Regions from separate parts of the Saccharothrix sabaoui genome, predicted to be linked through region 2. Evidence: riboswitches for the same ligand, from Rfam matches in the RefSeq annotation. Region 2 holds a riboswitch; each other region holds the start of a gene.
The links. Region 2 has a riboswitch for glycine ahead of gcvP (aminomethyl-transferring glycine dehydrogenase). Riboswitches for the same ligand answer to the same signal wherever they lie in the genome.

Region 1: it holds a riboswitch for glycine, as region 2 does, so the genes downstream of both, gcvT (glycine cleavage system aminomethyltransferase GcvT) here and gcvP (aminomethyl-transferring glycine dehydrogenase) in region 2, are expected to answer to the same signal.
Region 3: it holds a riboswitch for glycine, as region 2 does, so the genes downstream of both, gcvH (glycine cleavage system protein GcvH) here and gcvP (aminomethyl-transferring glycine dehydrogenase) in region 2, are expected to answer to the same signal.

What each region holds. Positions count from the first base shown of each region.
Region 1 covers NZ_JBPKJK010000001.1:140,256-150,247, forward strand. The annotation lists gene ACR807_RS00445 (3-hydroxyacyl-CoA dehydrogenase NAD-binding domain-containing protein) at 1-620, opposite strand, end outside; gene ACR807_RS00450 (acetyl-CoA C-acetyltransferase) at 620-1,822, opposite strand; gene ACR807_RS00455 (acyl-CoA dehydrogenase family protein) at 2,017-3,165, shown strand; gene ACR807_RS00460 (CaiB/BaiF CoA transferase family protein) at 3,167-4,291, shown strand; gene ACR807_RS00465 (hypothetical protein) at 4,742-4,903, shown strand; gene ACR807_RS00470 (helix-turn-helix transcriptional regulator) at 5,097-5,582, shown strand; gene ACR807_RS00475 (hypothetical protein) at 5,709-6,110, shown strand; gene ACR807_RS00480 (DUF3817 domain-containing protein) at 6,126-6,428, shown strand; glycine riboswitch at 6,495-6,585, shown strand; glycine riboswitch at 6,587-6,681, shown strand; gene gcvT (glycine cleavage system aminomethyltransferase GcvT) at 6,792-7,892, shown strand; gene glyA (serine hydroxymethyltransferase) at 7,922-9,187, shown strand; gene ACR807_RS00495 (malonic semialdehyde reductase) at 9,271-9,876, shown strand; gene ACR807_RS00500 (COG4315 family predicted lipoprotein) at 9,954-9,992, opposite strand, start outside.
Region 2 covers NZ_JBPKJK010000087.1:25,022-35,013, reverse strand. The annotation lists gene gcvH (glycine cleavage system protein GcvH) at 1-184, shown strand, start outside; gene garA (glycogen accumulation regulator GarA) at 298-759, shown strand; gene ftsR (transcriptional regulator FtsR) at 800-1,405, shown strand; gene ACR807_RS24895 (bifunctional nuclease family protein) at 1,549-2,022, shown strand; gene ACR807_RS24890 (hypothetical protein) at 2,296-2,463, opposite strand; gene ACR807_RS24885 (MerR family transcriptional regulator) at 2,941-3,507, shown strand; glycine riboswitch at 3,699-3,789, shown strand; gene gcvP (aminomethyl-transferring glycine dehydrogenase) at 3,943-6,831, shown strand; gene ACR807_RS24875 (hypothetical protein) at 7,179-7,454, shown strand; gene ACR807_RS24870 (substrate-binding domain-containing protein) at 7,521-9,308, opposite strand; gene ACR807_RS24865 (3-methyladenine DNA glycosylase) at 9,397-9,992, opposite strand, start outside.
Region 3 covers NZ_JBPKJK010000226.1:1,136-11,127, reverse strand. The annotation lists partial or broken gene ACR807_RS38585 (ABC transporter ATP-binding protein) at 1-3,078, opposite strand, end outside; gene ACR807_RS38580 (ABC-2 transporter permease) at 3,338-4,210, opposite strand; gene ACR807_RS38575 (ABC transporter ATP-binding protein) at 4,210-5,484, opposite strand; gene ACR807_RS38570 (hypothetical protein) at 5,534-5,908, opposite strand; gene ACR807_RS38565 (hypothetical protein) at 5,913-6,095, opposite strand; gene ald (alanine dehydrogenase) at 6,448-7,554, opposite strand; glycine riboswitch at 7,751-7,841, shown strand; gene gcvH (glycine cleavage system protein GcvH) at 7,966-8,346, shown strand; gene ACR807_RS38550 (L-serine ammonia-lyase) at 8,350-9,714, shown strand.

The DNA of each region.
Region 1 (9,992 bases), on a different contig from region 2:
ACGGGCGCGGGGTTCGCCTTGACCCACGCCCGCGCCTTCGCGACCAGCTCCTCGCGCGACGACGCCAGCTCGTGCACCAGACCGGCCTGCAACGCCCGCGCGGGCCGCAGCTGCTTGCCCTCCATCAGCAGCGGCAGCGCGGGCTGCACGCCGAGCAGGCGCACCACCCGCGTCACGCCGCCGCCGCCGGGCAGCAGGCCCAGCGTCACCTCGGGCAGGCCGACCCTGATCCGGTCGTCGTCGAGCAGCACCCGGTGGTGGCACGCCAGCGCGATCTCGAACCCGCCGCCGAGCGCGGAGCCGTTGATCGCCGCGACGACCGGCTTGCCGAGCTGCTCCAGCCGCCGCAGCTGGGACTTGACCTCCTCCAGGAACCCGAGCGCCCCGGCCGCGTTCTCCGGGGTGATCCTGATCAGCAGGTTGAGGTCGCCGCCCGCGAAGAACGTCTTCTTCGCCGAGGTCAGCACGACGCCGGTGATGTCGTCGCGCTCGGCCTCCAGCCGGTCGACCACCTCGCCCATGGCCTCGTGGTACTCGGCGTTCATCACGTTCGCCGAGCCCGACATGTCCATGGTGAGGGTGACGACGCCCTCGTCGTCCCGCTCGAAGTGGATGGCCATCAGACCCTCTCGATGATCGTCGCGATGCCCATGCCGCCGCCCACGCACAGCGTGGCGAGGCCCCGGCGCAGGTCCCGGCGCTCCAGCTCGTCGAGCAGGGTGCCCAGGATCATGCAGCCGGTCGCGCCCAGCGGGTGCCCCAGGGCGATGGCGCCGCCGTTGACGTTGACCTTGTCGTCGGGCAGGTCGAGTTCGCGCTGGAACTTCAGCACCACCGACGAGAACGCCTCGTTGATCTCGAACAGGTCGATGTCCTCGACGGCCAGCCGCGCCTTGTCCAGCGCCTTGCGCGCCGCCGGGGCCGGGCCGGTGAGCATGATCGTGGGCTCCGAGCCGACGACGGCGGTGGCGACGACCCGCGCGCGGGGCGTGAGGCCCAGCTCCTCGCCGATCCGGGCGTTGCCGATCAGCATGGCCGCCGCGCCGTCCACGATCTGCGACGAGTTGCCCGGCGTGTGCACGTGGTGGACGCGCTCGACGGTGGGGTAGCGGTCGATGGCCACCGCGTCGAAGCCCAGGTCGCCGTGGAACGCGAAGGACGGCTTGAGCCTGCCCAGCCCCTCCAGCGTCGTCTCCGGCCGGATCGCCTCGTCGTGGTCCAGCAGCACGGACCCGTTCTGGTCGACCACCGCCACGATCGAGCGGTCGAAGTACCCCTTGTCCCGCGCGAGCGTCGCCCGCTGCTGCGAGCGCAGCGCGTAGGCGTCCACGTCCTCGCGGCTGAAGCCCTCCAGGGTGGCGATCAGGTCGGCGCTCACGCCCTGCGGCACGAAGTTGACCGCCGTGTTGGTCTCCGGGTCGGCCATCCACGCGCCGCCGTCGGACCCCATCGGCACCCGCGACATCGACTCGACGCCGCCCGCCACCACCAGGTCCTCGAACCCGGACGCCACCTTGGCCGCGGCGAGGTTGACCGACTCCAGGCCGGACGCGCAGAACCGGTTGAGCTGCACGCCCGCGGGCCGCAGGTCCCAGCCCGCCGCCAGCACGGCCGTGCGGGCGATGTCCGAGCCCTGCTCGCCGACCGGCGACACGACGCCGAACACCACGTCGTCCACGGCCGAGGTGTCCAGGTCGTTGCGCCGCGCCAGCGCGTCGAGCACCCCGGAGGCGAGGGTGATCGGCTTCACGCTGTGCAGCGACCCGCGCTTCCCCCTGCCACGCGGTGTGCGCACCGCGTCGAAGATCAAGGCTTCGCTCATGCACCCACGGTAAGGCGCGGCACGCCCCGCGCCCATGACCGCACGAGGTGACTTATTAGCTCATCCGGTGGCCGCGAGGTGCGGTCGCGACGTCGATCACGCACACCCGCCTGACAATTGCGCTCACGATCGACGTCCACGCCGGCACCCGGCGGTCATGGTGCCGGCGCGCCGTCGGTGGGACCGTCGACGACATGCCGACTCGCCGTTCCGCATGGATGAACGAGGACCTGGACCAGCTGCGCGACCTGGCCCGGACGTTCTTCGAGAAGGAGGCCGTCCCCCACCAGGAGCGCTGGGCGGCGCAGAAGCAGGTGGACCGGGGCTTCTGGCGCAAGGCCGGGGAGCTCGGCCTGCTGTGCCTGTCCATCCCCGAGGAGCACGGCGGTGGCGGCGGCACGTTCGCGCACGAGGCCGTGCTGCTGGAGGAGCAGGCCCGGTGCGGCGACAGCGCCTGGGGCAACAGCGTGCACAGCGGCATCGTCGCGCACTACCTCAACTCCTACGGCACCGAGGAGCAGAAGCGCCGCTGGCTGCCGAAGATGGCCTCCGGCGAGTACGTGGGCGCCATCGCCATGTCCGAGCCCGGCGGCGGCTCCGACCTCCAGAACATCAGGACGCGGGCGCTGCGGCACGGCGACGAGTACGTGATCAACGGCTCCAAGACGTTCATCACCAACGGCGCGCAGGCCGACCTGGTCGTCGTGGTCGCCAAGACCGACCCGTCCCAGGGCGCCACCGGCATCTCGCTGCTGGTCGTGGAGACCGCCGACGCGCCGGGCTTCCGCCGCGGCCGGGTGCTCGACAAAGTCGGCATGAAGGGCCAGGACACCGCCGAGCTGTTCTTCGACGACGTCCGCGTGCCCGCCGACAACCTGCTGGGCACCGGCGAGGGGCAGGGCTTCATCCAGCTCATGCAGCAGCTCCCGCAGGAGCGGCTGATCATCGCGGTCGCCTCCGTCGCGGGCATCGAGGCCGCCGTCGCCCTCACCCTCGACTACGTCAAGGACCGCACCGCGTTCGGGCGGGAGCTGATCAAGTTCCAGAACACCCGGTTCACGCTCGCCGAGTGCGCCACCGAGGCCCGCGTGACCAGGGCGTTCGTCGACGAGTGCGTGCAGGCGCACCTCGCGGGCGAGCTGGACGTGCCCACCGCGGCCATGGCCAAGTGGTGGTCGACCGAGCGGCTGTGCCGGGTCGTGGACGAGTGCGTGCAGCTGTTCGGCGGCTACGGCTACATGACCGAGTACCCGATCGCGCGCGCGTGGGCGGACGCGCGCGTGCAGAAGATCTACGGCGGGACGAACGAGATCATGAAGGAAATCATCGCGAGGTCGCTCTGACATGCCGGGACCCCTGGAAGGGCTGAAGGTCGTCGAGCTGGCCGGCCTCGCGCCCGCGCCGTTCGGCTGCATGGTGCTGGCCGACCTGGGCGCGTCCGTGGTGCGCGTCGACCGGGTGTCCGGCGCGCCCGCCGTGCCCGGCGACCCGCTCGGCCGCGGTCGCCGCTCGATCGGCGTGGACGTCCGGCGGCCCGAGGGCGCGGAGCTGGTGCTGCGGCTCGTCGCGGGGTCCGACGTGCTGGTCGAGGGCTTCCGGCCCGGCGTCACCGAGCGGCTGGGCATCGGGCCGGCGCAGTGCCTGGCCCGCAACCCCCGGCTCGTCTACGGGCGGATGACCGGCTGGGGCCGGTCCGGCCCGCTGGCCGACCGCGCCGGGCACGACATCAACTACATCGCCGTGGCCGGCGCGCTGGAGCCGATCGGCCGGCCCGGGCAGCCGCCGACCGTGCCGCTGAACCTCGTCGGCGACTTCGGCGGCGGCGGGCTGCTGCTGGCGCTGGGCCTGCTGGCGGCGCTCTACGAGCGGGAGCGGTCGGGGCGCGGGCAGGTCGTGGACGCGGCGATGGTCGACGGCGCGGCGCTGCTGACGACGTTCCTGCACGGCATGTCGTCGGCGGGCGCGTGGTCCGGCGGGCGGGGGGAGAACCTGCTGGACGGCGGGGCGCCGTTCTACGACGTGTACGAGGCCGCGGACGGGCGGTACGTGAGCGTCGGCGCGCTGGAGGAGAAGTTCTACGCCGAGCTGCTCGCCCTGCTGGGGCTGGAGGACGCGCCCAGCCGCCACGACCCGGCCAACTGGCCGGAGCTGCGCTCCCGCATCGCCGCCGCCGTCGCCACCCGCCCGCGCGACGAGTGGGCGGCGCTGGCGGAGGGGACGGACGCGTGCCTGGCCCCCGTGCTCGCGCCCGGCGAGGCCCCGGGGTACGGGCACAACGCGGAGCGCGGCACGTTCGTCGAGGTCGCGGGGGTGGCCCAGCCCGCGCCCGCGCCGCGGTTCGACCGGACCCCGGCGGGCGTGCCGACCGCGCCGCCGGCGGGCGGCGAGCACACCGACGAGGTGCTGGCCGAGCTGGGCCTGGCCGAGGACGAGGTGGCGGCGCTGCGCGCGGCGGGCGTGGTCGCCTGAGGGGGATGACCCCGCTTCTCCGGGGCGTTCGACGCGCCGTTCGGCCCGCGCACGCGGGTGGCCGGAAAATGAACGCGAGAAATCACCGGAAGAGGTGCTGGGAATTGCCGGCGGCCGACATCGGCCTTTGTCACGCTCGGTGCGTGCTTCGGCGCAATCAGGTGATGTGCTGTGCGGGTGTGACGGTGTCGCTCGACCTCGGTGTCCGTGCCAGGGGGGTGGGCGAGTGCCCGTAACTAGGTGATCGGCGGGACCACTGGTCCCCTTGATAGTCCGATCAGGTGACAGTGGCCACTGCCCAGGCGTGGTTGCGTGGGCGCCGCTACCCCCAGTCGGGGGACGTCGGAGGGTTGCGCGTTCATCGTCCGGGTGAATGGTGGAGCATGTCGGGTGACGCGACGGGCACGGCGTCCGTCGGCCCCTGCCTCGTGAACGGACGGAGACCGATCAGTGAACGTCAAGAAGGTGGTGACGCTGGCGGCGGTCGCGCTGGTGCTGTTCCTGCTCGTCACCCAGCCCAACGAATCGGCCGACGCGGTGAAGACCGCCCTCGGCTGGCTCCAGTCGGGCGCCGAGTCGATCATCACCTTCGTCCGCAGCCTCTTCGCCTAGCGCACCCCGCCGCGGCTCCGCTCAATGCGGTCACCCACGGTGACTTTGACTCCTCGACGTTGCACCGTACGGGTGGAATGAGGGCTATAACGCGCTGGTAACAGGGTTTTTGGCAAACCAGGGTCTAGCGGTTGTCGGTACCCGCTAATACGGTGCGCTGCATTGGCTGATCTTCGACCGACGAGGAGGCAGAATGGTCGAGGACTCGGGAGTCGACGAGCTGCTGCGGCAGTGGGCGGCTGAGCGCTCGGACGACGCCGAGCTGCAGGAGGTGAACCGGATCAAGGACGCGTGGCTCGCGGAAGCCCCGCCGTCCCCGGGGATCCCGGTGCAGCGGGCGAACGGCGGGAACCGCGGCCTGATGAGGGTCGAGTCCGCGGACCCCGCCTACGTGGCGGCGATGCGGAAGAGGGCGCCCGAGGTGCCCGAACCCCTGCTCGCCGCCGCCGCCAGCTACTGGCAGCTGGTGGGTGACCTGTCGGAGGCGGAGCTGTGGTGGGACGCGGGCATCAGCCCGTTGGACCAGCGCGCTCTGGACTACCGGGCGGCCGGGCTCACGCCCGCCGACCTCGGTCGTCGTCTCGGCCCGATGACGGTGCTCCAGCACCTGCGTCGGGGCAGTGCGGCAGCCTGGTGCGTGGCCAGGTTGCAGAGGCAACGCCGGGACGGCGTCGCCTAGTCCGGATCGACGAAGAGTCGGGCGGGCTCCTGAGGTCGAGGGGCCCAACGCCCGTGAGGGGCGGGCTCCCGCGTGGGGAGCCCCGGCCCGAGGGGGCTCTCAGCTCCCGCGAAGTACCCTTGAGGTGTGCACGGCCTCATCACCCCCAAGCGCGTCGCCATCGCCGCTGTCTGCGTGGCCGCGCTGGTCGTGTGCTGCGGTCTCGCCTACTGGCAGTGGGAGCGCTTCTCCCAGGCGGGCGGCACGTTCCAGAACCTCGGCTACGTGTTCCAGTGGCCCCTGTTCGGCCTGTTCCCGGCGTTCATGGTGTGGCGCATCCGCAGGCTGGACGCCCAGCGCCGGGCCGAGGGGACCGCCGGGGAGACCGAGGTCACCCCCGACGGGGGTACCCGGGAGCCGGTGGCCGAGCCGCCGGCGCCGGTCGTTACCGTTGACCCCGTCGGAACACCCGCGCGCGACGACGAGGACGACGAGTTGGCGGCCTACAACCGCATGCTCGCCCAGCTCCACGCGCGGGACCAGCGGTGAGGTGAGGGTAGGGCGATGAGCGGCGCGTTGACCAGGTTCCGGTTCATGGCTTACGTGGTCGGCGTCGGCCTGCTGCTGCTCGTGGTCGCCATGATCGCCAAGTACGCGGGCGGCACCGAGACCATGATGAGGGTCGTCGGCCCCGTCCACGGCTTCCTCTACGCCATCTACCTGGTGCTCACCGTCGACCTCGCCCTCAAGGCGCGCTGGTCGATCAAGGCCACGGTGCTCGTCCTGCTGGCCGGCACCGTCCCGTTCGTGTCGTTCTACGCCGAGCGCAAGGTCGTGGAGAGCGTCCGGGCCGAGAAAGCCCTGTGACGCGGCGGGTTGACCCCGGCCACCAGGCACATCTAGCGTCTGGCGGTACCAACTGAACACGGCCGTCGATGTCGCGCGGGAGAGTCCCCACCAGTCGGGGCGCCGAAGGAGCAACTCCTCCCCGGAATCTCTCAGGCACAGCTACCGCCCGACGAAGGCAACTCTGGAAAGCAGGCGCACCCGGTGCGCCTCGCCCACGGTGCAAGCCGCTCACCGGCAGCGGCGAAGCTCTCAGGCTCATGACAGAGGGGGAGGCTTCTTCGACGAGGAGTCTCCGATGGACCGTGTCACCCTTCACCCGTGCCCGCCGACCCGACCGGTCGGCGCTACCGGCATGCCCGCACCCTGGGAGGACCCCGCCTGATGGAAAGCCGACGCACGCCCCTGCACGCCGAGCACGAGGCCCTGGGCGCACTGTTCACCGACTTCGCGGGCTGGCGGATGCCGCTGCGCTACGACAGCGAGCTGGCCGAGCACCGCGCGGTGCGCACCTCGGCGGGCCTGTTCGACCTGACGCACATGGGCGAGATCGTGCTGACCGGGCCGGGTGCGGGCGCCGCGCTGGACCACGCCCTGGTCGGCCACGCGTCGGCGATCGGCGTGGGACGCGCCCGGTACACGATGATCTGCGAGGCCGACGGCGGCGTCGTCGACGACCTGATCGTCTACCGCACGGGTGACCAGGAGTACCTGGTCGTGGCCAACGCGTCCAACGCGGCCGTCGTGTTCGAGGCGCTGGTCGAGCGGGCGAAGGGCTTCGACACCACCGTCGAGGACCGCTCCACCGACTACGCGCTGCTCGCCGTGCAGGGGCCGCGGTCCACCGAGATCCTGGCCGGCCTCACCCCGACCGACCTGGCCGGGGTGAAGTACTACGCCTCCTACCCGACCGAGGTGGCGGGCAGGCCCGTGCTGCTCGCCCGCACCGGCTACACCGGCGAGGACGGCTTCGAGCTGTTCACCGCCCCGGACGACGCCGCGCACGTGTGGCGGGCGCTGCTGGAGGCCGGCCGGGAGCACGACCTCAGGCCCGCCGGGCTCGGCTGCCGCGACACCCTGCGCCTGGAGGCCGGGATGCCGCTGTACGGCAACGAGCTGGGCCGGGACCGCACCCCGTTCCACGCCAACCTGGGCCGCGTGGTGAAGCTCGACAAGCCGGGCGACTTCGTCGGCCGCGACGCCCTGGCCGCCACCGCGGCCGAGGGCGTGCGCCAGGTCCTCGTCGGCCTGAAGACCACCTCCCGCCGCGCCCCCCGGCACGGCTACCCCGTGCTGGACGCGGGGGGCACCCCGATCGGCGAGGTGACCAGCGGCGCGCTGTCGCCGACCCTGGGCTACTCGGTGGCCATGGCCTACGTGGCCGAGGGGCACGCCGAGCCCGGCACCGAGCTGTCCGTCGACGTCCGCGGCAAGCGCGAGCCCGTCGAGGTCGTCGCGCTGCCGTTCTACAAGCGCCCGAGCTGACCGCCCGAGCTGACTAGGAGAGAGATCCCATGTCCGAGCACTTCAACACCTCCCTCGCGGAGTTCGACCCGGAGGTCGCGGACGCCGTCGCCGCCGAGCTGCACCGGCAGCAGAGCACGCTGGAGATGATCGCCTCGGAGAACTTCACGCCGGTGTCGGTGCTCCAGGCGCAGGGCTCGGTGCTGACGAACAAGTACGCCGAGGGCTACCCCGGCCGGCGCTACTACGGCGGCTGCGAGAACGTCGACGTCATCGAGCGGCTGGCGATCGAGCGGGTCAAGGGGCTGTTCGGGGCGGGCTTCGCCAACGTGCAGCCGCACTCGGGCGCGCAGGCCAACGCGTGCGCGATGTTCGCCCTGCTCCAGCCGGGCGACACGATCCTGGGCCTGGACCTGGCGCACGGCGGGCACCTGACGCACGGCATGCGGATCAACTTCTCCGGCAAGCTCTACAACGTCGTGCCCTACCACGTGTCGGAGGCCGACGGCCGGGTCGACATGGCCGAGGTCGAGCGGCTGGCGCAGGAGGCGAAGCCGAAGCTGATCGTGGCGGGCTGGTCGGCCTACCCGCGGCAGCTGGACTTCGCCGAGTTCCGCCGCATCGCCGACTCGGTGGGCGCGTACCTGATGGTCGACATGGCGCACTTCGCCGGCCTGGTGGCGGCGGGCCTGCACCCGAGCCCGGTGCCGCACGCGCACGTCGTGACGACGACCACGCACAAGACGCTCGGCGGCCCGCGCGGCGGCGTGATCCTGACCAACGAGGCCGACCTCGCCAAGAAGATCAACTCGGCGGTGTTCCCCGGTCAGCAGGGCGGTCCGCTGGAGCACGTGATCGCGGGCAAGGCGGTGGCGTTCAAGCACGCCGCGTCGCCCGAGTTCGCCGACCGGCAGCGGCGCACCGTCGAGGGCGCGAAGATCCTCGCCGAGCGCCTGTCGCGGCCCGACGCGGCGGCGGCGGGCGTGAAGGTGCTCACCGGCGGCACCGACGTGCACCTGGTGCTGGTCGACCTGGTGGCGTCCGAGCTGGACGGCAAGCAGGCCGAGGACCGGCTGCACGAGGTGGGCATCACGGTCAACCGCAACGCGGTGCCGAACGACCCGCGCCCGCCGATGGTGACCTCCGGCCTGCGCGTCGGCACGCCCGCGCTGGCCACCCGCGGCTTCGGCGCGGCGGACTTCGCCGAGGTGGCCGAGATCATCGCCGCCGCGCTCCAGCCGTCGCCCGACCTGGCGGACCTGCGGTCGCGCGTCGAGGTGCTGGCGGCCAAGCACCCGCTCTACCCGAGCCTGTGAGCGCGGCCACCGCCTGAAATAAGTTGAGCCTTCAACCGGTTGTCCCGTGTGCACGACGCACGGGACAACCGGAAGAAGGACCCATGACCGCGACCCTCGACTCCCTCGCGCTGTCCGCCGACGCCCAGGACCTGCTGTTCCGCGAGGCCCGCACGGCCAACGCGTTCACCGCCGAGCCGGTGACCGACGAGCAGCTGCGCCAGGTCCACGAGCTGGTCAAGTGGGGTCCGACGGCGATGAACAGCCAGCCGCTGCGGGTGCTGTTCCTGCGCTCGGAGGAGGCCAAGGAACGCCTGGCCCCGCACATGGCCGAGGGCAACCGCGAGAAGACGCGCACCGCGCCCGTGGTGGCCGTGCTGAGCGCCGACGCCGACTTCCCCGAGCACATGGCGAAGACGTTCCCGCACTTCCCCAACGCCCGGCAGGCGTTCGCCGACGACACCGCCCGCGCCGGGATGGCCCGCACCAACGCCCTGCTCCAGGTCGGCTACTTCATCGTGGGCGTGCGCGCCGCCGGCCTCGCCGCGGGCCCGATGAGCGGGTTCGACGCCGAGGGCGTGCGCGCGGAGTTCCTGGCCGGCACGGCGCAGCAGCCGCTGGTGGTCGTCAACATCGGCCACGCCGACGAGTCCGGCTACCGGCCCCGCAACCCGCGCCTGGACTTCGACGAGGCCGCGCGCGTCCTCTGAGGACCGCTGCACCACGCCCTGATCCCCCGGCCAACCCCGGGCCGGGGGATCAGGGCGTTCCGCAGTGGACCTCCGGGTCACACGCCGGGAGCGGTCACCCCCGGCGGGAGGCACTC
Region 2 (9,992 bases):
CATCTACGCGCCGCTGGCCGGCGAGGTCATCACGCGCAACGACTCCCTGGACCAGCAGCCCGACCTGGTGAACTCCGACCCGTACGGCGAGGGGTGGATGGTGGAGCTCCGCCTGGAGGACCCGGCGGCGGTCGACGACCTGCTCGACGCGTCCGCCTACCAGGAGCTGGCGGCATCGGAGTGACGTCGATCTTCCGGCGGCTCTTCGGTCGGTGGGGGAGCCGCTCCTCAGACACGGGTTCGGGCACGGTAGGTTCTAACGAACTCGACGCTTCCAGCAGCAGGAGGAGAGCTCAGGTGAGCACGAACGACGGGCCAGGCGTTCCGCCGGAGCAGTCCCCGGAGCGGACCTCCGTTTTCCGGGCCGACTTCCTCGCCGAGGTCGAGGGCGCCGAAGCGCCCGCCCAGGAGCCGGCCGTCGCCGGCGTCGACGCGCTGCCCGCCGGGTCCGCCCTGCTGGTGGTCAAGCGCGGCCCGAACGCGGGTTCCAGGTTCCTGCTGGACCGCGACACGACGAGCGCCGGTCGGCACCCCGACAGCGACATCTTCCTCGACGACGTGACGGTGTCCCGCCGGCACGCCGAGTTCCGCCGCGAGGGCGGCGAGTTCGTGGTGATCGACGTGGGCAGCCTCAACGGCACCTACGTCAACCGCGAGCCCGTCGACCAGGCCGTCCTGGCCAACGGCGACGAGGTGCAGATCGGCAAGTTCCGCCTGGTGTTCCTGACCGGTCCGGGCGCCGGGGGCCAGGGGGCCTGACGATGGGGGTCCGGTGACGGCCGGGCGGCCACGCGGGGGGTTGGGCATCGGAGCCGTGCTGGCGCTGCTCCGAGCCGACTTCCCCGACGTCACCATCTCCAAGATCCGCTTCCTGGAGGCGGAGGGGTTGGTCCGCCCGGCGCGCACCGCCTCGGGGTACCGGCAGTTCGGTTCGGCCGACGTCGAGCGGCTGCGGTACGTCCTGACCGCCCAGCGCGACCGCTACCTGCCGCTGAAGGTGATCAGGGAGCAGTTGGACGCCGCCGACGCCGCCGCCGCGAACGGGGGCCCGCACCGCGGTGCCGCGGCCCCCGACCACCGGTTCACCCGCGACGAGCTGCTCGCGCGCACCGGCGTCGCCCCCGACGTGCTGGCCGACCTGGAGCAGCACGGCCTGGTCACGCCGACCGCCGGCGGCCACTACGACGCCGACGCGGCGCAGATCGCCTCGACCGTGCGCGCCCTGGCCGACCACGGCCTGGACGCGCGCCGGCTGCGCCCGTTCCGGAGCGCGGCGGACGTCGTCGTGACCGCCGCGCAGCAGGGCCGTGCCGACGAAGTCACCGCGCTTTCGGTAACGCTGCACACACTCCTCGTGAAGACCGGATTGCGGGACGTCGCAGGTGGCCGTGTTTCGTCGAGGTGAACGCGTGTCCGCATCGTGATGCGAAGCGGTCGGGCCGTTGCGCACGGAGCCCGCTTGGCGGGTAGCGTCGAATCCGTACGTGGGGCATTCTCGTTGGTAGCGGGGACGCCAGAATTTCAGCGCGCTGAGGGAGGCGAGACCCGATGAGCGAGATGCGCGTCGTCGGTGTGCGGGTGGAACTGCCCGCCAACCAGCCGATCCTGTTGCTGCGCGAAACCGAGGGTGAGCGGTACCTGCCGATCTGGATCGGATCGGTCGAGGCCACGGCGATCGCGCTGGAGCAGCAGGGTGTCCGGCCTGCCCGGCCGTTGACGCACGACCTGCTCAAGGACGTCATCGGCGCCCTCGGTCGGCAGCTCGAACAGGTTCGGATCACCGACCTCCAGGAAGGCACCTACTTCGCCGAGCTGGTGTTCGACGGTGACGTGCGCGTCTCCGCCCGGCCCAGCGACTCGGTGGCGCTCGCGCTGCGGATCGGCGTGCCGATCCACGCGGAGGAGTCCGTGCTCGCGGAGGCCGGGTTGATCATCCCGGACGAGCAGGAGGACGAGGTCGAGAAGTTCCGGGAGTTCCTGGACTCGATCTCGCCCGAGGACTTCCGGGGCGCGGACACCTAGGTCGACCCGTCGCGCGGGCCGCTCCGGCGGTTCTGGCGCGCGGAGCGGTGGAGCTGCCGGACGGCCGCGGTGACGTCCGGTTTCGCGTTTCCGGGGCGTTCTCCCGGTGCCGCGGGCGGCGCGGTCGCCGTGCCGGTGGCGTGACCGGTCGAATGCCCGTCGCCGGTGGGCGGGGGAACGCGGTCGCGGTGCCGTGGGAATCGTCGAACAACCGCTCGGAACGCTTCGCAGGGGTCCCCGCCGAGGGGACCCCTGCTTTGATTTTGCCGGCTGTCACCGACGCCGCGCGATGACCGATCCGCTGCCTGTGGACAACTGCTTCGCCGGTGTCGGGCACGGCTTGGTGGTGCCCGGTTCGGCGGTGGTGGCCGGTTCGGCGGTGGCGCCTGGTTCGGCGGTGGTGGCCGTGACCGCGTTGGCCGCAGCCGTGGTGGTGCTCATCCGGTCTTGGTGCTGTCCGGGGCGCCCGCACCGAGCCGCACCGCGCCGCGCCGCCGGCACGGCACCGGGTTCCGCGCTCACCGCCGCCCCCGCGACCGGCTGTCCGCGTTTACCCCACCGGTGACACCTGCGAGGGGCCGCGCCGCCGGCCCCGCGCCGGGACGGGCCCCTCGCAGGCGTGTGCGGTGAGTTGTGGATCAACCCTCCGTGCCACCCCCTGGTGTCACACCTTCGGATTACACAACGTCAGCGTTCTTCAGCTAAACGATCACTAAACGTCACCCAAATGGCTTACGACGAGGGTATCTCTCAACCTCAACCTCAGCTTGAGACAAGACACGCTCAGCGCGTCGCGTTGACCTGCCCCCTAGGCGGTCTTACCGTCGAGCTCAGGTGAATTGCCACGGTGTGATTCGGGCACCGGGGCGGCTTCACGTTGGTCGCCGGTCGTCGTGACCGGACCGAGGGGAGGCAGGCGTGGTCGAGGAAGCGCCCATCCGGGCGGGAACCGGAGAACAGGGTGAACTGTTCCCGGACTCCTCGCTGCCGGACGAACTCGTCGGGTACCGCGGCCCCGCCGCGTGCCAGATCGCGGGAATCACCTACCGCCAGCTCGACTACTGGGCACGCACGGAGCTGGTCAACCCGACCATAAGGAGTGCGCACGGCTCCGGCAGCCAGCGGCTCTACTCGTTCAAGGACATCCTCGTCCTGAAGGTCGTCAAAAGGCTCCTGGACACCGGCGTCTCGCTCCAGAACATCCGGGTCGCGGTCGACCACCTGCGCCGCCGCGGCGTGCAGGACCTGGCCCGGATCACGTTGTTCAGCGACGGCACCACGGTCTACGAGTGCACCTCGCCCGAGGAGGTCGTCGACCTGCTCCAGGGCGGTCAGGGCGTGTTCGGCATCGCGGTCAGCGGCGCCATGCGGGAGATCAGCGGCACGATCCACGAGTTCCCCGCCGAACGGGCCGACGGCGCCGAGGTCGTGGGGCCGTCCGACGACGAGCTGTCCCGCCGCCGCCGCACCCGCGCCATCGGCTGAGCCCCCCCGCGCACCCGGACCGCCGACCGCGGGCGACCGGCGGTCGACAACCGACGACGACTCGGCCCGCGGCGGGCCCACGGGTAGCGGTGCGCGGGTACCCACCTCCGCGGCGGGCAAACCGGTGAGATCCACGTCGCGCCGGCGGTACCGGCGGCACCCCCGCCGGGTACGATTCGCGAGCAGTCGCTTTATCCCGTGCGGGAGAGTCCGAGCCAGTCTCGGCGCCGAAGGAGCAAATCCTCCCCGGAACCTCTCAGGCGCAAGGACCGCGCGGGTGAGACGCCTCTGGAAAGCGGGTCGGGCAACCGACCCCGCCGACGGTGCAAGCCCGGTCGAGCAGTCCGGGTGAAGCTCTCAGGCGCCCGGCGCCGGGCAGAAGACAGAGGGGGAGGGCAACGGCCGGAGTGTGCCCGTAGCCCTGGAGGCGCCTTTATGACGCAGGACCGCATCCCCCTCGCCGCTCTCGAGCACGGCACCCCGTTCGCCGACCGGCACGTGGGCCCGCGGCCCGCCGAGCTGGCCCGCATCCTCGACGTCATCGGCGTCGGCTCCCTGGAGGAACTGGCGCAGCGCGCCGTGCCCGACTCGATCCGCGAGCGCGACCTGGTGCTGGACCTGCCCGCGCCCGCCACCGAGACCGAGGCGCTGGCCGAGCTGCGCGCGCTGGCCTCCCGCAACCGGCCGATGACGCAGATGATCGGCCTCGGCTACTACGGCACGACCACCCCGCCGGTGATCCGCCGCAACGTGCTGGAGAGCCCCGCCTGGTACACCGCGTACACGCCGTACCAGCCCGAGATCTCCCAGGGCCGCCTCGAAGCCCTCCTCAACTTCCAGACGGTGGTCGGCGACCTCACCGGCCTGCCGCTGGCCAACGCGTCCATGCTGGACGAGTCCACCGCCGCCGCCGAGGGCATGACGCTCGTGCGCCGGGCGGGCAGGTCCAAGTCCGCCAGGTTCGTCGTGGACGCCGACACGCTGCCGCAGACCCTCGCCGTCATCGAGACCCGCGCCGAGCCGCTGGGCATCGAGGTCGTCGTCGCCGACCTGTCGCAGGGCCTGGAGGGCCTCGGCCTGGGCGGCGACTTCTTCGGCGTGCTGCTGTCCTACCCCGGCGCGTCCGGCGTGGTCCGCGACCACGAGGCCCTGATCGCCGAGGTGCACAAGGCGGGCGCGCAGGCCGTCGTCGCCGCCGACCTGCTGGCGCTGACGCTGCTGCGCCCGCCCGGCGAGATCGGCGCGGACGTCGTCGTCGGCACCACCCAGCGCTTCGGCGTGCCCGTCGGGTTCGGCGGGCCGCACGCCGGCTACATGGCCGTCCGGCAGGGCCTGGAGCGGCAGCTGCCCGGCCGGCTCGTCGGCGTGTCCGTCGACGCGGACGGCTCGCTCGCCTACCGCCTCGCGCTCCAGACCCGCGAGCAGCACATCCGCCGCGAGAAGGCCACCAGCAACATCTGCACCGCGCAGGTCCTGCTGGCCGTCATGGCCTCCATGTACGCCGTCTACCACGGCCCCGAGGGCCTGAAGGCCATCGCGACCCGCGCGCACCGGATGGCCACGGTGCTCGCCGCCGGGCTGTGCGAGGCGGGCGTCGAGGTCGTGCACGGCGAGTTCTTCGACACCGTCCGGGCGCGCGTGGAGGGCCGGGCGGCCGAGGTCGTCGCCGCCGCCCGCGAGCTGGGCGTCAACCTGTGGCGGGTCGACGAGGACGTCGTGTCGATCGCGTGCGACGAGACCACCACCCGCGAGCACCTGCACCTGGTGTGGCGGGCGTTCGGCGTGACCGTCCCCGACGTGGACGCCCTGGACGCCGACACCGCCGACGGCATCCCCGCCGACCTGCGCCGCACCACCGACTACCTGACCCACCCGGTGTTCCACTCGCACCGCTCGGAGACCGCGCTGCTGCGCTACCTGCGGTCGCTGTCGGACAAGGACGTCGCGCTCGACCGCAGCATGATCCCGCTCGGGTCGTGCACGATGAAGCTCAACGCCACGGCCGAGATGGAACCCGTCACCTGGCCCGAGTTCGCCGAGCTGCACCCGTTCGCGCCCGTCGAGGACGCCGCCGGCCTGCTCTCCATCGTCTCCGACCTGGAGCGGTGGCTGGCCGAGGTCACCGGGTACGACGCGGTGTCGCTCCAGCCGAACGCGGGCAGCCAGGGCGAGTTCGCGGGCCTGCTCGCGATCCGCGCCTACCACCGCGCGAACGGGAACGCGCACCGCGACGTGTGCCTCATCCCGTCCAGCGCGCACGGCACCAACGCCGCGTCCGCCGTCATGGCCGGGATGCGCGTCGTGGTCGTGAAGTGCGACGAGCGCGGCAACGTGGACCTCGACCACCTGAGGTCGACGGTCGAGGCGCACCGCGACGACCTCGCCGCCATCATGATCACCTACCCGTCGACGCACGGCGTGTACGAGGACACCGTGCGCGAGGTGTGCGGGCTGGTGCACGACGCGGGCGGCCAGGTGTACGTCGACGGCGCGAACCTCAACGCGCTCATCGGCCTCGCCCAGTACGGCAAGTTCGGGTCGGACGTGTCGCACCTGAACCTGCACAAGACGTTCTGCATCCCGCACGGCGGCGGCGGTCCCGGCGTCGGCCCGATCGGCGTGCGCTCGCACCTCGCGCCGTTCCTGCCGAACCACCCGCTCCAGCCCACCGCGGGCCCGGCGACCGGCGTGGGGCCGATCAGCGGCGCCCCGTGGGGCTCGGCGTCGATCCTGCCCATCTCGTGGGCCTACGTGCGGATGATGGGCGGCGACGGCCTGCGCCGCGCGACCCTGACCGCCGTGGCCGCCGCGAACTACGTGGCGCGTCGCCTGGACGAGCACTTCCCGGTGCTCTACACCGGCGAGGGCGGCTTCGTGGCCCACGAGTGCATCCTCGACCTGCGGCCCATCACGAAGGCGACCGGCGTGACCGTGGACGACGTGGCCAAGCGCCTCGCCGACTACGGCCTGCACGCGCCGACCATGTCGTTCCCGGTCGCCGGCACCCTCATGGTCGAGCCGACCGAGAGCGAGGACCTGGCCGAGATCGACCGGTTCATCGACGCCATGATCGCGATCAGGCACGAGATCGACCGCGTCGGCTCGGGCGAGTGGCCGGTCGACGACAACCCGCTGCGCAACGCGCCCCACACCGCCGCCTCCATCGCCGCGGAGTGGGACCACCCGTACAGCCGGGAGACCGCCGTGTTCCCCGCGGGCAGCGCCGCGCCGAAGACCTGGCCCCCGGTGCGCCGCATCGACGGCGCCAAGGGCGACCGCAACCTGGTCTGCTCCTGCCCGCCGGTCTCCGCCTACGGCGGCTGACCCGGGTCCCTTCTCCGGGTGGGGGGATCGGACCGAACCCCCGATCCCCCCACCCGCCCCCTGCCGGCGCCTTTCCCCCCTGCCGGCACTTACCGTTCTACCGCCTCGCGCGTTGTCCGGCTTCGGGCGGCGCCGACGCACGACAAACGCCGGACAACGGCCGTCGGGTCGGGTCGCGCGGGCCGCGCGGCCGGAAGACGATGACGGACCCATGGCGTCTTGCTACGGTTTCACGTGCGAGGAAGTCCTCGCACGTGAAGGAGCACGATGACGGGTCCGACCGGTGACGAGCCGGTCGAGGCGCTGGCAGCGCCCGCCACCCCGACCACCGACCCGGAGCGCCCGCGATGACCCCCGACACCCTGACCTGGCCGGCCGCCGTGCTCGCCCTCGGCGTGCTGTCCCTCGCCCTGGTCCTCGTGCTGTTCCTGCTCAACAGCCTCATCGAGGTGCGCAAGGCGAAGATCGGCGCGGACCGGGCCGACGACCTGCGCCGGCTCGTGCACCGCTACGAGCAACTGGCCGAGGGCACCCTCGACGCGCAGCAGCGCGCCGCGGCGGACCTCGCCGACCTGCGCGCCCGCACCGCGTCCGTCGAGAACACCGCCGGAACCGCGGAGTGACCGCGGAGGCCGTCGTGCGGGACAGGTCCGGTGCGCGCGGTCGGGTGGCGGGCGGGTGCTCGACGGTCAGGTGGTGGACAGGAGCTGGCCCAGGGCGGCGTCGACGGTGCGGCCGTCCTCCACCACCGACAGGGTGCCGCCGGTCGAACGGGCCAGTTCGCCCAGCGGGCCGCGCTCGGGGTCCGGGCCGATCGCGATGACGCTCACCGACACGTCCTTGCCCGGCTGCTTCGCGGCGGCCAGCCGGCCGGTCAGCTCGTCGAACGACAGCCCGCCGTCGTTCGCGCCGTCCGTGATGACCACGATCCGGTTGAGCTTGCCCGCCTCGTGGTCGCGCACCCGCTGCTCGTAGAGCGCCAGCAGGCTCGTGTACAGCTGCGTCGCGCTCTGCGGCCGCAAGCGGGCCACGCCGTCCAGCAGCGCCTGCCGCTGACCGGCGACCGCGCCGGTGGGCACCAGCTCCCGGTACGGCTTGTCGCCGTCGAGCCCGGCGGAGAACTCCCACAGCCCGAGCGACCCCGACACCGACCGGGTGACCTGCCCGGACAGCGCCTGCCTGACCCAGTCCACCCGGCTGCGGCCGTCGCCGCCGGGTTCCTCCATCGACTTGGACGTGTCCACCAGCACGGTGACGACCTGGCCGTCGTCGGCGGTCGCCCACGCGGCCGAGATCTGCTGGGTGGTGCCGGCGTCGGCGGGGGTGAGCGCCTCGGTGACCGCCGCCCACCGCACGCCCGGCGACGGCTTGGGCCGCTCGGTCGTGGACCCCACCCGCAGGCCGGCCCGCGCCAGGGTGGCCTGCTGCGCGTCCTCGTGCAGGAACTCGCGGAACGCCTGCGCCGCGCGCACCTGCGCCTCGCCGACCCAGTCGCCCGCCAGCGGCACGAACGGGAAGTCCGCCACCGGCGTCGGACCGCCCGCGGCCACCCCGTACAGCGGCTTCAACGGCGCCGCGCCGTTGTCCTTGCCCGTGTTGTGCCGGTACAGGTCCACCTCGAACACCGGCACCGCGCTGTACCCGACCGCGTTCACGGCCTGCTCGTCGGCCAGCAGGTTCAGCGCCTCCCACGTGCCCGCGGGCGTCTCGGCGGGCGTGGACGAGGCCAACCGGCTCATCGTCGACCTCACCGGGTCCAGCGCCAGCATCTCCGTGGTGACCGGGCCCTTGCCGTCCGGGCTCGCGCCCGCCAGCGCCGACTGCACCGCCATCGCGGTGGCCGCGTTGGTCGCCGGGTCGGGCATGGCCACCGAGAACCGGCCCCACTCGGGCTTGCCGAACCGGCCCCAGCCGTCGGCGGCGCCGGCCAGGTCGGGCAGGTCGGTCCACCGGAACGCGGGACCGGACTGGAGCGCCTGCGCGGCGTCCTCGTGCAGCGCCAGCAGCACCGGGCTCGTCGCGATCGACTCGGGCGCGGCGCCGAGCAGCGCGGCGTCCTGCGCGCCCAGGCGGTCGGCCCACAGCGTCGAGTCGGTGACCCACGCGTGCGGGCGCTCGCCCAGCTCCGCCGCGTCCCAGCCCTGGGTGAGGCCCTCCAGCACGACCTCGGAGTCGATCGACTGCACCTCGGTGCGGATGCAGTGGTCGTAGACGACGGGCCGCTGGGCGCTCCACGCCTCGGCGACCTGCTTGACCGCCTCGGCGACGTTCGGCGTGGCGGCGACCCGCAGCAGCGCCTCGCCCTCGTTGCAGTCGCCCGCCTGGGCCGCGGCGCGGCGCTCCACGACACCGCCGACCCAGGTGTAGCCGAGCCACCCGAGCACCACCAGGGCCACCAGGCCGACGATCGCGACCGGCCACGTGGCTATGCCGCGCCGAACCTTGGTCCGCAGCGCGCGGTGTCGAGACATCGTCATCCCTCTCAGCATCCGACCACAGCTGGCGAATCCCGACCGGCGTCACGCTAACAGGTGATATCCCCGGCGCGGGTGAAGTGACGGCCCGTCATCTGCCGGTGACGGGCTCGGGCAGCGGGGCACCGGTCGGCGCGGCGACCAGCACGTCCGTCAGCCCGATCAGCGCCGCCCTGAGCGGCGCCGCCTCCTCCGCGAACGCCGCCTGCCGCCGCGCGTACTCGGCGCGGCCCTCGGCCGTCTCGATCGCCACCGGCTCGTAGCCCAGCCCCGACAGGTCGTACGGGCTGGCCCGCATGTCCAGCTCGCGCACCCGCGCGGCCAGCGCGAAGCAGTCCGCGACCAGCTCCGACGGGGTCGCCGGGTCGAGCTTGTAGGCCCACTTGAACAGGTCCATGTTCGCGTGCAGGCAGCCCGGCTGCTCCAGCTCCGGCTGGGACTCGCGGGTCGGCTGGAGCGCGTTGAGGGGCCGCGCGGCGGGCGTGAAGAAGCGGAACGCGTCGAAGTGGCCGCACTGCACGCGCTGCGACTCCACCACCCGGTCGGTGCCCTCGCCGCCCAGGCGCAGCGGCCACGCGTTGTGCCGCACCTCGTCGGGCCGCTGCCGGTACACCATCGCCCACTCGTGCAAGCCGAAGCAGCCCAGCCGGGGCGCGCGGGACGCCGTCGCGGTCAGCAGGCGGCGGG
Region 3 (9,992 bases), on a different contig from region 2:
CTCCAACGCCGGCGCGGAGGTGCCCTGGTAGGCGAACGTGACGTCGCGCAGCTCCACCTCGCCCCGCAGCTCCGCCACGCCCACCGGGTGCTCCGCGGGCGGCACGGACGTGGGCGTGCGCAGCAGGTCCCCGATGCGGCTCAGGCCGACCCGCGCCTGCTGGTAGCCGTCGAACACGCCCGACAGCTGGTACAGCGGCGCGAAGAACAACCCCAGGTACAGCACGAACGCCAGCAGCACGCCCGCCGACAGCGTGCCGTCGGCCACCCGGTACGCCCCGACCACCAGGACCGCCGCCTGCGCCACCCCGGACAGCAGGGCCAGGAACGGGAAGTAGGTGGCGATGTAGCGCTGCGCCCGGATGCGGGACCGCCGGTAGGCGTCGCTGCGCTCGGCGAACGCCTCCGCCGACCGCGCCTCGCGCGTGTACGCCTGGGAGACGCGCAGGCCGGAGACGTTCTCCTGGAGGTCGGCGTTGACCGCGCTGACGCGTTCCCGCGCCTCGGCGTAGGCCCGCGACGACAACCGCTGGAACACCACCGTGGCGACCAGCAGCACCGGCAGCACGCTCAGCGCCACCAGCGCCAGCCCCGGGTCGGTCAGGGTCAGCGCCACCGCGATGCCCCCCACGGTCAGCACGCTGATCGCGAACGTGGTCAGGCCCGTCTGGAGGAAGCTCGACAGCGCGTCCACGTCCGTCGTCATCCGGGTCATGATCCGCCCGGCCATCTCGCGCTCGTAGTAGTCCAGGCCGAGCCGTTGCAGGTGGGCGTAGCTGCGCACGCGCAGCAGGTAGAGCAGGCGCTCGCCGACCCGCGACGTGACGACCGTGCCGATCGCCGACGACACCCAGCCCAGGGCGACCAGGACGAACCCGATCGCCGCCGCCAGCCACAGCCAGCCGACCGCGCCGCCCACCACGCCCCGGTCCACGCCCAGCCGCACCAGGCCGGGCAGCGCCACCGACAGGGCCGTGTCCACCAGCAGCAGGCCGGCGACGCCCACCATCGCCCACCGGACCGGGCGCAGCAGCGTGCGCAGCCGGAAACCGGGGTCGGGGGCGCTCGGGTCCTCGCCGCGCAGGTCCGGCTCGTCCAGCGCGGGCGGCAGCGACCGGACGCGCTCGACCAGCTCCGGCGTCGGCGGGGTGCCGCCCAGCAGCGCCGACGTGCCGCCACCGCCGCGGGCCACCCCCGGCTCCGCGCTCACCGACCGGTTCGCCGCCCGCACGGTCAGCTCGTCCTCGTCGGAACCCGGCCACAGCTCCGGCGTCACGCCGTCCGGTCCGGGCTCCAGCCGCGCGTCGGCCCTCGGGTCGACCTGCTCGATCGCCTCGCCGGGACCCGCCAGCAGGTCGCGGTACAGCCGGCAGCGGGCGGTCAGCTCCTCGTGCGTGCCCACGTCGACCACGCGGCCCGCGTCGAGCACGGCGATCCGGTCGGCCAGCGCCAGCGACGACCGGCGGTGCGCCACCAGCACCGTGGTGCGCCCGGCCGTCACCGCGGCCAGCGTGCGGTGGATCGCGGCCTCGGTCGCGGTGTCCACGGCCGACGTCGCGTCGTCCATCACCAGCACGCGGGGGTCCGACAGCAGCGCCCTGGCCAGCGCCACCCGCTGCCGCTGACCACCGGACAGGGTCAGGCCGCGCTCGCCGACCGCGGTGTCGTAGCCGTTCGGCAGGGCCGCGATGAACCCGTGCGCCTCGGCCGCCCGCGCCGCCGCCTCCACCTGCTCGTCCGACGCGTCGGGCACGCCGTAGGCGATGTTCGCGCGCACCGAGTCGGAGAACAGGAACGCCTCCTCGAACACCGTGCCCACGGTCCGCCGCAGCGACTCCAGCCGCAGCTCCCGCACGTCCACGCCGCCCACGGTCACCGAGCCCCCGTGCACGTCGTAGAACCGGGGCAGCAGCAGCGAGATCGTCGACTTGCCGGACCCCGCCGTGCCGACCACGGCCAGCGTCTCGCCCGGCTCGACCCGCAGCGACACCCCGGACAGCACCGGCTCGCTGCGCGTGTACCCGAACGACACGTCCCGCAGCTCCACGCCCACCGGCCCGGCCGGCACGTCGCGCCCGCCGTCGACCACGTCCGGCTGCGAGTCGATCAGCTCGTACACCCGCTCCACGCCCGCGCGCGCCAGCTGCGCCGTCACCATCAGGCTCGACAGCAGCCGGGTCGGGCCGACCAGGTTCGCCACGTACGTCGCGAACGCCAGGAACGTGCCGAGCGACACCTCGCCGCGCAGCGCCAGCCAGCCGCCCAGCGCGAGCACCGCCACCTGCCCCAGGTAGGGGAGGGCGGTCAGCGTCGCGGACGGCTTCGAGGTCAACCGGGCCGCCCGCATCCGCTCCGCGAACAGCACCTTCGCCCGCGACTCCAGCCGGGAGACCTCGCGCGCCTCCTGCCCGAAGCCCTTCACCACGCGCACGCCGGTGACCGTCTCCTCGACGTGCTGCGCCACGTCGGCGGCCCGCTGCTGGGCCGACCACGTGGCCGGGAACAACGTCAGCCTGCTGCGCGCCGCGACCACCCCTACGGCGGGCACGACCACCAGGGCGATCACCGTGAGCAACGGCGACAGCCAGAACATCGCCACCAGCGCGGCAACCGCGAACACGACCGTGCCGAACGCCAGCGGTGTCATCGACAGCAGGCTGTTGACCAGCTGGAGGTCGGTGATCGAGCGCGACACCACCTGCCCGGTGCGCAACGCGTCCTGCTTCGGCCCGTCCAACCGCTGCACCGCGCCGAACACGGCCTGCCGCAGGTCGTGCTGCACGTCCACGGCCAGCTTGCCGCCCAGGTAGCGGCGCACGAACGCGGTGCCGAAGGTGAGCAACTCCAACCCGACCAGCACCACCGCGAGCCAGGTGAGGCGGTCGGTGCGCCCGGCCACCGCGTCGTCCACGGCGGCCTTGATCAGCAGCGGCCCGGCGGCCTGGAGCCCCACGCCCACGACGGCGGCCAGCACCGACCACACCACGAGGGAGCGGTGCTGCCAGCACGCGCGGGCGAGTCGCCTGATCCAGCCGTCGGTGTTGGTCACGCCCACCAGATTAGGTCGGACCACCGACATGAGTGCGATGACGCGGACCGCCCACCTTCGGTCCCGCCGGCCGGCCCGCGGGCGGTGCACTGCTCCGCAGGCGCCGAGGCAGCGCGCCCGCGGTTGCGCTGATCTTCACCCGCCGGTGCTCTTGGATTGGTGTGCGCAGTGGCGAGCGGTCCGCTTCGACGCCTGCGGAGCGGTGCAACAAGGGAAACGCCCTCGTCGACCCCCGAAAAGAACGGAGGCCGCCCCGACGAACCGGGACGGCCTCCAGGAGTGCGTCACATCACGTGATGTCCTTGCGCTGGGTCGAGGCCCACCCGCCCAGGAAGAACAGGCCGGTCCAGACCAGGAAGATCAACCCGCTCAGCCACCAGTCGAACGCGCCGAGCCCGCCCGCGATGGTCCGCAGCACGTCGACCAGCTCGTCCGGCACCACGCCCGCGTTCGCCAGGAACAGCGAGGACGCGACCGAGCCGGTCATGCCGTTCACCGCGCCGTTGGGCAGGAAGCCGATCAGCTCCGGCAGGTTCTGCGAGGCCAGCACGAGCTGGATGCCGTTCTCGATGATCAGCATGTAGAGGATCAGCACCACGGTGGTGCCCACGACGCTCGTCATCAGCGCGCCGACGCCCACGCCGAACATCGTCATCAGGATCGAGGCCAGGATGCCCACGCCGGCCAGCGCCAGCCAGCCCGCCGGGTCCGGCAGCGCGCCGGAGTCCGAGGTGATCACGATGCCGATGCTCACGGCGGCCACGATCGCGACGCCGTAGATCGCGCCCCACGCGACGTAGACGATCAGCTTCGCGCTCAGCGCCGCGACCCGGGTGGGCGCGGTGAGGAACGTCGTGGTGATCGTCCTGCGGTTGATCTCGCCGGAGATCGCCAGGCCGCCGAAGATCATCGGGAAGATGGTGGCCACGTTGATGCTGCGGGCCATGCCGAACAGCGAGACCTGCCACTGCGCCGGGTCCACCCCGAGCAGCCTGGTCAGGTCCTCGGCCTCGTCGCTGCTGACGACGTCCATGATGCCCTTGCCGATGGCGCCCGTGCCGAGCGCCCAGCCCAGCGCCAGCAGCACGGTCGGGATCAGCAGGCCCCACCACAGGCCCGTGGTGGTCGTCTTGCGGAACTCCGCCTTGATCAGGTCACCCATCACGCACCGCCCCCCAGGCCGCCACCCTGCTGCTGTCCGTACGGGTTGTCCTGCGGTGGCTGCTGGTACCCCTGAGGTGGTTGCTGCTGCCCGGGCTGCTGGTACCCCTGCGGCGGCGTCTGCTGCCCGGGTTGCTGCTGGTAGCCGGGCGGCGGGGCGTAGTAGCCGCTGCCGCCGGGCGGCGTCGGCTGGCCGTAGCCCGGCTGGCCGTACCCGGGTTGGCCGTAGCCCGGCTGCCCGTACCCCGGCTGGCCGTACCCGGGTTGGCCGTAGCCCTGCTGCGGCTGGCCGTACGGCTGCTGGGGCTGCCCGTAACCCTGCTGTGGCTGCCCGTAGGGGTTCTGGCCGTACTGGTCCTGGCCCGGCGCGGCGTACTGACCGTTGGTGAGCTGGAAGAACAGGCGTTCCAGGTCCGCCTTCTCCTCCTGGATGCCGTAGATCGACACGCCCGCCTTCAGCGCGGTGTCGGCGACCTGCTTGGCCTCGACCCCGCTGACCGCGATCCGGCCGTCCGGCAGCTGCTCGATGTTCGACACGCCGTCCTCGCGGAGCGCGGCGACCAGGCCGGCGGCGTCCGACGGCTGCACGAGCACGCGGGCCTGCTGCTGGTCGCGCAGGTTGTCCAGCGGCCCGTAGTACATGGTCTGGCCCCGGCTGACGATGACCACCTGGTCGACGGTCTGCTCGACCTCGGCCAGCAGGTGGCTGGAGATCAGCACGGTCCGACCGCTGCGGGCGAACGACTGGAGGAACGTCCGCAGCCAGGCGATGCCCTCCGGGTCGAGGCCGTTGGCCGGCTCGTCGAGCACGAGGATCTGCGGGTCGCCGAGCAGCGCGGTGGCCAGTGCCAGCCGCTGCTTCATGCCCAGCGAGAACCCGCCCGCCCGGCGGTCGCCCGCCGCGCCCAGGCCCACCAGCTGGAGCACCTGGTCGGCGCGCGAGTCGGGCACGCCGATCGCCGCCGCGTACACGCGCAGGTGGTTGCGCGCGGTGCGCTTGGGGTGGAAGCCCTGCGCCTCCAGCACCGCGCCCACGACCCGCCCGGGGTTGCCGAGCTGGTGGAACGGCCTGCCGTTGATCAGACCGGTGCCCGCCGTGGGCGTCACCAGCCCGAGGAGCATGCGCAGCGTCGTCGTCTTGCCCGCGCCGTTGGGACCGAGGAAGCCGGTAACCGAACCGGGTTCCACCGTGAAGCTCAAGTTCTGCACCGCTGCGACCGGACCGAACTGCTTGGTCAAGTTCTGCACCACGATGCGGCCACTGCCGTCGTGCACGCGTCCCTCCCGGAATACTCCTACCGGGCGTCATCCTGCCCTAGGAGGGTCACTCGGGGAGGGCGTGTCGCGGTTTCGACACCACCGCCGGCATCTCGGTGGTCGTCTCCGCGTCGTGCGAACGGAGCAGCGGGCGCAGCGGCCGGCGGCGTTCCCGGTGCGGCAGGCCCTCGCCGATGAGGTGTTGGTGGGCCATCGTCCACACCTGGCACGGCCACTTCTTGTGCCGCAGCACGCCGGGGCACGCGCCGCAGCGGCCGTCCGGATCGGGCTGGTGCAGGGTCAGCAGCAGCCGCCAACCGTCGGCCAGGCGGTGGATCTCGGCCCGGGCGAGCGGCACCAGCGCGTCGGCCTCGTCCCGCTCGACGGCCTCGTCGAGCAGGGCCAGCCGGCGCAGCACGGCGGCCCGGAGCGCCTCGTCCACGCGCTCACATCCTGTCGGCGGCTTGGGCGAGCAGGTGGTGCAGCCTGCGGGTCTGCGTGACCGACATCACCGCCGACTCGCCGGGCGGGGCGACCAGGAGGACGCGGTCGTCCTCGACGAGGACGGTCATGGACCGGTCCCTCCCGAAGGGGTCGTGGCAGTCGATCCAGCCCTGTGGTTCGGCCATCGGCACTCCGATCGCGAGGGGACGGGGTGGGGCGCGGCGGGGGAGCCGCACGAGCGGACGACCCCGTTGCGTAGCGGCGGGGGTCCCGTCCTGTGCATCGGCCGGCACGGCGTCGTGACTTACCCGTTACCCGGGTAATTCACTCATTAGCTTGAACGTCGGCAACTCCGCGTGGCCGGCGGGGCGTGTGATGTGGGCCGGACCGGTGGGCCCGCTGGGCAGGGAGCCCGGTTCCCCGCTAACATTGGGACGCGGCCCGCTCCCAGTGACCCCCAGGCTGGTTGAGCGGGCCGCCTCGTACGACGAGGGCCCCGCTCACAGCACGTGAGCGGGGCCCCCTCTGTTTTCCGGATCAGATCTCGGGCGCGGTGAACGCCAGGTCGTGCGCCTCGGCCACCGGCGCGTTGGTCAGCAGGCCCGCGTGGGTGTTGAGGCCGAGCGCCAGCGACGCGTCCGCGCGCAGCGCCTCCCGCCAGCCCCGGTCGGCCAGCGCGACCGCGTGCGGCAGGGTCACGTTGGTCAGCGCGTAGGTCGAGGTGCGCGGCACCGCGCCGGGCATGTTCGCGACGCAGTAGAACACCGAGTCGTGCACCTGGTAGGTCGGGTCGGCGTGCGTGGTCGGCCGGGAGTCGGCGAAGCAGCCGCCCTGGTCGATCGCGATGTCCACCAGCACCGAACCGGGCTTCATGTCGGCGACCAGCTCGTTGGTCACGAGCTTCGGCGCCTTCGCGCCGGGCACCAGCACCGCGCCGATGACCAGGTCGGCCTCGCGCACGGCCTGCTCGACCGCGTACCGGTTCGACGTGACGGTGCGCAGGCGGCCCTGGTAGAGGGCATCGATGTGTCGCAGCCGGTCGACGTTGGTGTCCAGGATCTCCACGTCCGCGCCCATGCCCGCGGCGATCACGGCCGCGTTCAGGCCCGCCACGCCGCCGCCGATCACGACCACGCGCGCCGGGTGCACGCCGGGCACGCCGCCGGGCAGCACGCCCCGGCCGCCGGACGGCTTCATCAGCGAGAACGCGCCCACCTGCGGCGCGAGGCGACCCGCGACCTCGGACATCGGCGCGAGCAGCGGCAGGGCGCCGTTCGGGGTCTGCACGGTCTCGTAGGCGATGGCCGTGGTGCCGGAGGCCAGCAGCGCCTCGGTCAGCGGCCGGTCGGCGGCCAGGTGCAGGTAGGTGAACAGGACCTGGCCCTCGCGCAGCCGCGGGTACTCCTCGGCGACCGGCTCCTTGACCTTGAGCACCAGCTCGCCCTCGGACCACACGTCGTCGGCCCCGGCGAGCACCTTGGCGCCCGCGGCCGCGTACTCCTCGTCCGTGATCGCCGAGCCGAGGCCCGCGCCGGCCTCGACGAACACCTCGTGACCGCGTGACGCCAGCTCGTGGGCGCCCGCCGGGGTCAGCGCGACGCGGTACTCGTGGTTCTTGATCTCCCGGGGGACTGCGATCCGCACGGTGGGCTCCTTCGGCTGTCGTGTTCGCCAAAGGTCGGGTACCCGGGGCGCGGTGTCATCGTGCGCGCGGAACCAAGGAGGACGGGTCCGGTTGTGCCGGCGGAACAAGTCGTGCGGCGCGTTGACACCCGTCCGGGCCGGCACCTAGCGTGCGGGTCACCCAACTGAACATCGGCCGCGGCGCCTCGACGGCGCCGGAACCCGCGCGGGAGAGACCTCGTTCGTTCGAGGCGCCGAAGGAGCAAGTCCCCCGCACACTCTCAGGCAGCGAGAACCGCGCGCGGTGAGGCGACTCTGGAAAGCGCACCCTCGTCCGAGGGGGCGCACCCACGGTGCAAGCCGCGCGCGCGGCGAAGCTCTCAGGTCCCAGGACAGAGTGGGGGTGGACCTTCACCACCAGGGAGCGCTGACGTGACCTTTCCGGAGAACCTGCTGTACACGCCCGAGCACGAGTGGGTCGACTGGGCGCCGGGCACCCGGGAGCCCGTGTCGGTCGGGATCACCTCGTACGCGACCGAGTCGCTGGGCGACGTCGTGTTCGTCGAGCTGCCCGCCGTCGGCACGCGGGTCGCGTCCGGCGAGGTGTGCGGCGAGCTGGAGTCCACCAAGTCGGTGAGCGACCTGTACGCGCCGGTCAGCGGCGAGGTCGTGGAGGTCAACACGGCGGCGGTCGACGACCCGTCGTTGATCAACAACGACCCGTACGGCGGCGGCTGGCTGTTCAAGGTGGCCGTCGAGGACGCCACCGGGCTGCTGACCGCCGCGAAGTACGCGGAACTGACCGAGGGCTGATCCGTGGCGATCAGCGTGTTCGACCTGTTCTCCGTGGGCATCGGTCCGTCGAGTTCGCACACGGTCGGGCCGATGCGCGCGGCGACGATGTTCGTGGACCGCCTGGGTGCACGAACGAGTTCAGTCGACCGAGTGCACGTGGAGCTGTTCGGGTCACTCGGAGCAACCGGCCACGGGCACGGCAGCCCGAAGGCCGTCCTGCTCGGCCTGGAGGGCCACAAGCCCGAGGAGGTCGACCCGGTGGCGGCGTCCGCGCGGGTCGAGGAGGTCCGGGCGACCGGGCGGTTGCGGCTCGGCGGCGTCCACGAGATCGCGTTCACCGAGGACACCGACCTCGTCATGCACCGGCGCAAGTCGTTGCCGCTGCACCCCAACGGGATGCGCTTCGAGGCGTTCTCCGGGTCGTCGCCGGTCGACTCGGCCGTCTACTACTCGGTGGGCGGCGGGTTCGTGGTCGACGAGACCGCGTCCGGCACCGACCGGATCAAGCCGGACAGCACGCCGGTCGCGCACCCGTTCCGCAGCGGGGACGAGCTGCTCGCGCGGACCCGGGAGACCGGGCTGCCGATCAGCGGCCTGATGCTGGACAACGAGCGGTCGTGGCGGTCGGAGGAGGAGATCCGGTCCGGCCTGCTCCACATCTGGCAGGTCATGCAGGAGTGCGTGGAGCACGGCTGCACGGAGACCGGCGAACTGCCCGGCGGCCTCAAGGTGCGGCGGCGGGCGGCCGAGATGAGGTCCCGGCTGGCCGCCGAGCACTACGCCACCGACCCGCTGCGGGTGATGGACTGGGTGACCCTGTTCGCGCTGGCGGTGAACGAGGAGAACGCCGCGGGCGGTCGCGTCGTCACCGCCCCCACCAACGGCGCGGCCGGCATCGTGCCCGCGGTGCTGCACTACTACGCGAGGTTCGTGCCGGGCGCGTCCGACGACGGCGTGGTGCGGTTCCTGCTCACGGCGGGCGCGATCGGCGTGCTGTTCAAGGAGAACGCGTCGATCTCCGGCGCCGAGGTCGGCTGCCAGGGCGAGGTCGGCTCGGCCTGCTCCATGGCCGCCGGCGGTCTGGCGGAGGTGCTCGGCGGCACGCCGGAGCAGGTCGAGAACGCGGCCGAGATCGCGATGGAGCACAACCTCGGGCTGACCTGCGACCCGATCGGCGGGCTCGTGCAGATCCCGTGCATCGAGCGCAACGCGCTGGCGTCGATCAAGGCCATCACGGCGGCGCGCATGGCACTGCGGGGCGACGGGTCGCACTTCGTGTCCCTGGACAAGGTCATCAAGACCATGCGGGAGACGGGGAAGGACATGCACCACAAGTACAAGGAGACCGCTCGGGGCGGCCTGGCGGTGAACGTCATCGAGTGCTGATGACCGGCGTCTGACCAGCGCGAATGACTTCCATCGTTGCTCGGTGGTTCTCGCTGGTACCCGACGTCCCACGGCCTGGAGACGGCCTGATCTTGGTCCGAACGCGACGGTCCCCACCTCGGTAGCGCGGGGTGGGGACCGTCGCGCGTCGTGGGCCTGGTCCTCGTTGCGGCACAACCACTCCCGGTGGCAAGGCGGCGGAGCCGCCGCGGCAGTCGACCGCCGAGCCCAGCCCGGTCCAGCCGCGCGACCGCGATCGTCCCGACTGCTGCCGCTGA